DNA from 4 places in the Gardnerella swidsinskii genome. Region 4 is predicted to be linked to each of the others. Evidence: riboswitches for the same ligand, from Rfam matches in the RefSeq annotation. Region 4 holds a riboswitch; each other region holds the start of a gene.
What was found. Region 4 has a riboswitch for thiamine pyrophosphate ahead of thiC (phosphomethylpyrimidine synthase ThiC). Riboswitches for the same ligand answer to the same signal wherever they lie in the genome.
Positions count from the first base shown of each region.

Region 1: it holds a riboswitch for thiamine pyrophosphate, as region 4 does, so the genes downstream of both, K9E37_RS00535 (hydantoinase/carbamoylase family amidase) here and thiC (phosphomethylpyrimidine synthase ThiC) in region 4, are expected to answer to the same signal.
Region 2: it holds a riboswitch for thiamine pyrophosphate, as region 4 does, so the genes downstream of both, thiM (hydroxyethylthiazole kinase) here and thiC (phosphomethylpyrimidine synthase ThiC) in region 4, are expected to answer to the same signal.
Region 3: it holds a riboswitch for thiamine pyrophosphate, as region 4 does, so the genes downstream of both, K9E37_RS00025 (ABC transporter permease) here and thiC (phosphomethylpyrimidine synthase ThiC) in region 4, are expected to answer to the same signal.

Region 1 covers NZ_CP083176.1:124,481-126,681, reverse strand. The annotation lists gene K9E37_RS00535 (hydantoinase/carbamoylase family amidase) at 1-922, opposite strand, end outside; TPP riboswitch at 1,117-1,206, opposite strand; tRNA gene K9E37_RS00530 (tRNA-Val) at 1,449-1,521, opposite strand; tRNA gene K9E37_RS00525 (tRNA-Val) at 1,562-1,633, opposite strand; tRNA gene K9E37_RS00520 (tRNA-Cys) at 1,664-1,734, opposite strand; tRNA gene K9E37_RS00515 (tRNA-Gly) at 1,763-1,835, opposite strand.
Region 2 covers NZ_CP083176.1:557,674-559,874, reverse strand. The annotation lists gene thiM (hydroxyethylthiazole kinase) at 1-1,105, opposite strand, end outside; TPP riboswitch at 1,095-1,204, opposite strand; gene K9E37_RS02220 (hypothetical protein) at 1,501-2,201, shown strand, end outside.
Region 3 covers NZ_CP083176.1:6,240-8,440, forward strand. The annotation lists gene K9E37_RS00025 (ABC transporter permease) at 51-866, opposite strand; TPP riboswitch at 856-980, opposite strand; gene eno (phosphopyruvate hydratase) at 1,191-2,201, shown strand, end outside.
Region 4 covers NZ_CP083176.1:251,661-253,861, reverse strand. The annotation lists gene thiC (phosphomethylpyrimidine synthase ThiC) at 1-817, opposite strand, end outside; TPP riboswitch at 815-920, opposite strand; gene K9E37_RS01075 (methionine ABC transporter permease) at 985-1,665, opposite strand; gene K9E37_RS01070 (methionine ABC transporter ATP-binding protein) at 1,668-2,201, opposite strand, start outside.

The DNA.
Region 1 (2,201 bases), 130 kb from region 4:
TGTCCTCGTCGAGTTCCTGCAAGAATTTATCAAGAAAAGCTTTATCTGTATGACGGCAGTTCATTGAAAAAGTAACTTCTCCAGGAACAATATTTACTTGATTTGGAACTACGCTGATTCTACCGAAAGTAAGTACCAGTGGGTCGCCTGCTTGCTTAGCTTTGTCAAGATTCTTGGCGATTATATGAGACATGCAATCTACTGCATCGTGCCTGTAGGACATCATTGTTGTGCCAGCGTGATTTTGTACGCCTTTAAGATGAATATCCCAACGATGCTGACCAGCAATGCTAGTGATAATACCTAAATCTTCGTGATTGCTGTAAAGCGTTGGTCCCTGCTCAATGTGTAGCTCAATCCAGGCTTCAAGATTTGCGAACTTAGGTTGAGTTGTTTGATAATTGAACCCAGCTTCACGCATTGCTGTTTCGAAAGGAACACCTTCACTGTCGCAAATATTTTCTACGTCCTCTTTTTTGGCTAGTCCGAAGAAATTCTTTGAACCCCAGAATACGTATGGGAAACGTGAGCCTTCCTCTTCTGCTAAGCAGATAATGCGAAGACTTTTCTTTGGCTTTCCATATCTAGTAAGTAAATTCTTAATTGCTAAATAGGCTGCAACTATTCCAAGTTGACCGTCAAAACGACCTCCTCTTGAAACTGTGTCAATATGCGATCCACAAGCTATTATGCTTTCTGGCTTTTCGCATCCTTCAACAGTTGCAATTAGGTTTCCAACTTGGTCGAATTCCACAGTCATACCGAGTTTTTCAAATCGTTGACGAAGAGCAAAAAGAGCCTGTTTCCAAGATTTTGTGTAAAGAGGTCGAGTAACTCCTTGTTCTCCTGGTTTTTCTGTGAATCCTGCAAGCCAGCTTATGGCTGATTCTATAGTTTCAGCACTTATGCTGCTATTAATCATGTGCAGTATTCCTCCTCACTTGTGCAAGTTTTCCCAAAAGTGACATTCAGGCGGATATTTTTTGGTTTTGGTGTTTGGTTTTTAGTTTTTTAGTTGTTTTTTTAAAAAACTTTTTAATTGTTTAGTTGATACTCGTGTAACTGCTACTACTTTGTGGCAACGCAAGATATCACGAAAATCGTGATAGAAAGAAATCACTTACTGTAATTGCTCCCTACGCATGTCTTAACAAAACAGGTTCAAAGGGTGTTTCTCAACTGTTTCCAGTACCCCTGCAATTTTCACTTGTACTCGGATGAGTATAGCACGATATTAAATGAACTCAAAATGAACATTTGCATGTGTGTTTCTGTGAAGAAATGATTGGTTGCTTGCTTGGTTGACTGGTTGGCTGGTTGATATGAGATATTGCTTCCATTTGTGGTTGCATGTATGTTCGGCTGCCAAAAATTTTCATATGTAAGTTAGGAAACAAAAAATAGCCAGATAACAAAAAACGCAGTGCTTCTACACTGCGAACATATTGTGGGTGATATAGGAATCGAACCTATGACCCCTTCCGTGTGAAGGAAGTGCGCTAGCCGCTGCGCCAATCACCCAAAATTTTTTTAATTATGCGTGAAAGGCAATCCTTTCGAGTGGGCGATACAAGGTTCGAACTTGTGACCCCTTCCGTGTCAGGGAAGTGCGCTACCACTGCGCCAACCGCCCAGGTTGTTTATTAAGCTTGAAGCTTAATCGAGGTGGGTACGAGAGTCGAACTCATCTATACGGCTTTGCAGGCCGCTGCCTAACCGCTTGGCTAACCCACCGTAAGGTCGAATAACTCATCGGACCTAGAGCGGACAACGGGACTCGAACCCGCGGTCTCAACCTTGGCAAGGTTGCGCTTTACCAACTAAGCTATGTCCGCAATGCAACTTTACTGAACAATGTCAGCGCCGAAGCACGAGTAACTACTATACCCGAAATATTCTCAAATGCAAGCCCTCGCCTATTTGGCGTGTCGTTTGGTGGTGTTTGCGTGTGTTGGTTGGATGTTTGTTATGCGTATGGATTGGAGCATTTGCGAGCGCAAGTGTTACTTTCTCAGTTGGTTAGCTGAGTTTTTAACGATGTTTTGCTTATTTGCGTTACTTTCTCAGATACTTGACTGAGTTTTTAACAGTGTTTTGCTTATTAGCGTTACTTTCTCAGATACTTGACTGAGAAAATAACGGTCATATGTTACTGGTGCAGTAGCTAATCTGCGTTAATAACGAATAATTGCGATTTATCG
Region 2 (2,201 bases), 310 kb from region 4:
CAGAATCAATAAGCGCATGACGCAACTTCTTCGCCTTTGCTGAAATTTCAGCGTCATCAGAATACTTATCGCGCAATTGCACAACTGTAACTCCGCCTTCAACTGACTCTACTGCAACTTCTTCTTCCGGGCGATTTCCCATGCGCGGATCCGTTACCAAATACAGTGTCCAATCAACAGGCTCCACCGTAAACTCAATATTTGTCAAACTAAACATGTCGTTTACGCTAAGAGTTGAAAGCGCATCCATCCACAGTGTGCGGAAAGTGCCGGGAGCTGTGGTTTGACGAGCTGCCCAAGTTCCAGCCGCTGCTGCGTGCACGTGTGCTGCAACAGTTGCTGCGAGCGGACGTTCTGGGTTTGCGCCAACGTATGCTGCAACCAACGCTCCCAAAGCGCAACCGGTTCCAACTACTTTAGTCATAGTTTTATGTCCGCCGGTTACGCGAGCTAAGCAACCGTGAGCGTAAATCGCGTCTTTTTCGCCAGAAATTGCCACTACTGAGCCGTACTTTTTTGCTAATTCGCGCGCGGCTTGAAGAGCATCGTTCACGTTATCGTGAGAATCCACACCTTTGCCGTTGCTTTCTTTGCCTGCAAGTGCCATTATTTCGGAAGCGTTTGCGCGAATTACGATAGGGTGGTGCTTAATAATTTCGTGTATAAAGCGCGCGCGTGGAGCAAGTGCTGGAACGCCGATTCCAACCGGGTCAAGCACCCACGGAGTATCGGCTTTTTCGCATCCTTCAACAGCTGCGCGCATGTATTCGGAAGTTTCTGGCTGATGGAATGTGCCAACGTTTATGAGCACGCCTGTGGCAATTTGCGCAAGTGCATGCGCTTCTTCTGGGTCGGTTACCATAATCGGCGACGCTCCTGCAGCGAGTAGTGCGTTGGCTGTAATGTCTTGCACGATTACGTTCGTGATGCAATGGGTGAGTGGCTGCTGTGTGCGCACGCGTTCGATGCATTGACGCACGTCGTTAAGAAACATGCGGCGGCGTGCGCGTACAGAGAAGCATGTGTCGACTTGCGTTGTTGAGCTTGTGCAGTATTCGTTTGCTTCGTTGCAGTTAGTTGTTTTTTCAGTGTTGCATGTTGTCATAATGTTTCCCTTCGCTAGCACTATCTAGATCAGGTTTTACGGATGTAATCTCAGCGCCGCCCGCGATTTTGCGGCAAATGCGCACTCCGAACCATCCTTCGACTATATCTTTTGTTCGTGACTTACTTTCTTCTGCGTGAGTGTCTGATTTTGCTTGTTTTGGGACACTGGTGCAGTTTGTGTTCTGCGTTCGTGTCTCTGGTTGGTAGTTTCGTGGAGCATTTGCTGGAAAATTCCCGACGTTTCGCAGCACTTGCAGGAATCTACAAAAATCGCGCCGCATTTTTGCAACTTCTTCTACATATTTTCGCTTGCAACTGTGTAACCATAAGTATGGTAAACATAAATATAAGTAAACAATAAGTAGATTATAGAAGTTACGAAAGCGAGATAACATGGCAAACGATTCCATGCTAGAACAAAAGACTCCGCTCACAGCGCGCGAATACGCGACGCGCACAGCAATACGTGCGATTGCAATCATCGCATCTGTTTATGGTATGGCTGCTTCGTGGGAAGGCTTAATGACCTTCACTTATTTTACGAATCTTTCTAACCTGATGATTTGCGTAGCTCTTGCTGGATCGCTTTTGCTTGATACAGCTGCGTTTATGCGTGCTCGTAATTCTGTAGATTCAGCATCGCAGCAAGATTCCGCAGCATCTTGCGCATGGTTCGACTCAAAATCCAACGCTTGGTACATTTTCAAATTCATGATGACTATCTCAATTGCTGTCACATTCACTTTGTACCTGTGTTTCTTAGCACCTACCAATAAGCTTGGTTTCGTTGGCGCTTACATGAATAACGGATGCAGCAGCCTTTGCGTTCACGCAGTTGCGCCGCTTCTTGCAATCGCTGATTTTGTGCTTTTTGATTATCGTTTCCACTCTACTCGCGCACATTTGTATGTTTCTACTGTTCCGCCTCTTGCTTATGTTGCTTATGCTGCTATGCTTAGCGAGTTTGCTGGTGTTCGTTGGGGTGTTCATGCAATGCGCGCGCCTTATAATTTCCTCAATTATGGCGCTCCTGCTGGCTGGTTCGGCTTCGCACCGCAAACTTTTAATGCCACTACTTTGGGCGTTGGAGTTGC
Region 3 (2,201 bases), 250 kb from region 4:
AATGCATTTTAAAAAGTAGTTAACTTTAGAAAAATGTTGATATTACTAGATTATTGGCGTGATTTTTTATTTAATCTGCGTTCAGGTATAAGAAGATACTCTAATATGTTTGCAGTAAGCTCAGATCCAAGACCTGCAATTGCGTACATAATAACGCATGCCATCATTTGATCTGGTCTAAAGAATTCTTGTGCTCTTGAAAGAATGTATCCAATTCCAATAGAAGAATTAACTGTTTCGCAAGTCACTAATGCAACCCATGCTACAGATATTGCAAATCGCAAACCTGTCATAAAACTTGGAAGTGTGCCGCGAAGCAAAATAGATATAAAAATAGTAGATTTTTTAACGTGATAAACCTGCGCTAATTCAAGAAGTTTTGAATCAATATTACGAACTCCGTCGCGAATATTAACGTACATAGGTCCAAAAACGCCAACAGCTATAAGTGCTATTTTCATCGTTTCATCTATTCCGAGGAAAATTATTAATATTGGAGCTAAAGCCGGGAATGGAATTGACCTCAACATGTGGCTTGGTTTATCAACTACAATATTGCCAAGCTTACTGCCTCCTGCAAGTATTCCTGCTGGAACAGCAAAAATAATTCCTAACAAAAGTCCTAAAAGAACTCGTAAAATACTTATTCCTAAGGATTTTAATAATATGCCTTCGTTGTTTAAATCAATAAAAGCTTGTATTACTTCATATGGGGATGGCAAAGAACGGTCTTCGGTTGGAGAAAGAGTTGTGAAAAACCACAAAACCAAAATGAGGATAGTTGAAATCCACACTTTACATGAAGATACCGCTTTAAATGCAATCTTCAATATGTTCTTCGCTTTATTAGGCGAACTGTAAGTCATGCGACAATCCCTTCGATAGTTTTAGCTATATCAGGTTCAACGAGTGTATTCTCAGCGCAACACTATATGTATTGTTGTTTGGCACGATGTAGTTGCGCACCCCGTGTCTGAGGTCATTATCACTTAAGGGTATGGACAAGTATATTTTAAATCGATATTTATAAACAATATTGCTTAAAAATATACAATTGGCTCATATGACTCGAGTTGAATCAAAATATTGTGAACGTTCACGGCATAAATACGCTGGTACTCAATATAACGTCCATAAAACGCACTAGTCTTAAAAGAGTCATCACAACCCATAGGTATAAAGGAGTAGTTGTGGCAGCTATTGAAAGCGTATATGCACGCGAAATTTTGGATTCTCGTGGAAATCCTACTGTTCAGGTTTATTTGGAGACCGAAGATGGCGCTCAGGGTATTGGTTTAGTGCCTTCTGGTGCTTCTACTGGTGAAGCAGAAGCTTGGGAGCGTCGCGATGGCGACAAGTCCCGTTATCAGGGCAAGGGCACGTTGGAAGCTGTTAAGGCTGTCAACGAAGTAATCGCTCCTAAGGTTATTGGCATGGATGCCACCGATCAGCGCGCTCTTGATGAGACGATGATCGAGCTTGATGGCACGCCAAACAAGGGCAAGCTTGGTGCTAACGCAATTCTCGGCGTTTCCCTCGCTGCTCTCTACGCCGCTGCTGAGTCTGCTCAGCTTCCGTTGTACCGCTACATTGGCGGCACCAATGGTCACATTCTTCCAGTTCCAAACATGAACATCATGAACGGTGGTGCTCACGCTGATTTTGCAACCGATATTCAGGAATACATGATTTCTCCATACGGTTTCGCAACCTACAGCGATGCTTTGCGCGCTGGTGTTGAGGTTTATCACACCTTGAAGAATGTTTTGAAGAAGGAAGGCTTGGCTACTGGTCTTGGCGACGAAGGTGGCTTCGCTCCAAAGATGAAGTCCAATGAGGATTCCTTGAAGTACATCATGGATGCAATCGCAGCCGCTGGCTACGAGCCAGGCAAGCAGATTGGTATTTCTCTTGACGTTGCTTCCTCTGAGTTCTACAACAAGGAAACTGGTAAGTATCGTTTCGATGGCGAAGAGCGCGAATCTGCTTACATGCTTGATTACTACGAGAAGCTCATCAACGAGTATCCAATCGTTTCCATTGAAGATCCATTCCAGGAAGAAGGATGGGATGATTGGGCAGAAATCACCAAGCGTCTTGGTGATCGTTTGCAGTTCGTTGGCGATGACTTGCTTGTCACCAATCCAAAGCGTTTGGCTAAGGGTATTGAGCTTGGTGCAGCTAACTCCTTGCTCGTGAAG
Region 4 (2,201 bases):
AAGTTGGCTTCTTTTCTTGAGTTTCTGAAGATTTTGATTCAGAATTTTCTGCAACTATCACTCGCTTAGCGTAGCCGTGCTTTTCTTCACCTCGCACAGCTTTCCAATGTTCAACAAATTCACGCATAGTTGATTCTGGTGTTTCTGAAGAATACAATGCTTCAGAAACGAACCATCCTGCAGCCTTGGTGTGAGCGATTGTATCGATATCGTCGAGTGCAGTTCTTCCGCCAACTAGAACTGGAAAATCACTTGCGGAACAAATCGTATTAATTTTCGCTTCGTCCAGCGTTGTGTGATTTGCTTCCAATTCGTAAGCGGCAGTAGTGCTTTCGCATCCTTCTTCAGGATTGCGCATTGCTGTTACGCAAATGTAATCAATGCATCCATCTGGAAGTTCGTTTATTACTTTAACTAAGCTTTCGGTTTCAACAGATAAGCCGATTACAGCATCTTCGCCAAGAAGAGCGCGAGCCTCTCTAGGCTCCATGTCGCTTTGTGCTAAATGCACTCCGTCAACTTTGATGCTTTGATTGCGAGCTTGCCAAACGACATCAACACGCTCGTCGATAACAAAAGTTACAGAATCGCATTTGTTATTGTCTTCGATGATTTGTGCAATATCGCGTGCAATAGTAGTGATTTCTTTAGCGTTTTCATTGTTGCAATGAAGACGAATAAAAGTCGCTCCAGCGCGCAAAGCATCATCGACAATATCGGTAAGCGGACGATTATTACAAGCTTGTGGGTCTGCAATAAAGCAGGCGCTTAGATTAAATTGATTACGCATTGATGCGTACGGATAATTCGATGTCATACTAAAATCGTTGCTCCCTACGTTGTATTAACTAACAGGTTCGAAGGGTTAGGCAAACTAATACCATCTCAGCCTTCTTTCGAAAGCACCCCTGCAAAATGTCGAATTACCAGCAAGTTTACACGATTATGTGCATTTAATTGGTGGTGGGTATGTTGCGAATTTCTTTAGCGTTCGTGATGATTGATTGCGCGTGAAATAAAATCTCCCAAGCTTTGCACAATCTGCACGAGAATAATACAAAGGATAACAGCAACTGTCATCACATCGTATTGATAACGCTGGTATCCGTATCGTATTGCAATGTCTCCGAGTCCGCCTGCGCCAACTGTTCCAGCCATTGCGGAGAATCCAAAAAGCGTAATAAATGTAAGCGCAGCTCCGCGAATTAGCGAAGGTAAAGCTTCCCACAGCAACACTTTGCAAACAATTTGCAATTTGCTTGCTCCAAAGCTTTGTGCTGCTTCAATTAAGCTTCCGTCAACTTCGGCTAAAGATTGTTCAACTACTCTAGCAACGAATGGTGCAGCCGTAATCACCAGAGGCACAATAGCCCCAGGAACTCCCAAAGAAGTGCCAACTATGAGACGAGTGAAAGGAATTATTGCAACTAATAAAATAATAAACGGCACAGAACGCACGATGTTAACAATCCAGCCTAGAACTGCGTTAATTGGCGCGTTGGGGCAAATGCCTTTTTTGTTTGATGTAATGAGAAGTACGCCAACTGGAAGTCCAATAAGGTATGCAAAAAGTGTTGCAACTGATGTCATTACGAGTGTGTCTTGCACGCCTTCAATAAGTAAGTTGCCGTAGTCGTTAAAAAATTGTGTAGCAGCTTCTAACATTGTTATTTCACCTCGTTGGTAAGCGCGTTTGTTTGTTCGTCTGTTTGTGCGTTTTCTGGCTTATTGTTAAGCTCGCTTGCAATCGTGCTTGTAATTTTAGCGCGATGATTTTCCTGTTTTTCATCTGCAATAAGAGTTCGCAAAATATCGCTTTGTGGATTTGCAAAAAGCGTATCAGTGTCACCTAATTCCACAATGCGTCCGCCATCAATCATTGCAACTCGGTCGCAAATATTTCGTGCTACAGCCAGCGAATGCGTAATAATAACAAGCGTTACGTTGAGTTCGCGGTTAATTCGGCTCAATAAATCAAGGATTTGCGCAGTAGTTGTGGAGTCAAGTGCGCTTGTTGCTTCGTCGCAAAGCATAATCGACGGATTATTCGCCAATGCTCGTGCAATTGCTACGCGCTGCTGCTGTCCGCCTGAAAGCTGGCTAGGGTAGCGGTTTGCAAAATCTTGTAAACCAACTAAGTCAAGTAAGTAGTTTGCGCGTTCTTCTCGTTCCTTTTTTGCAGTGTGATTCAGCTCTAATGG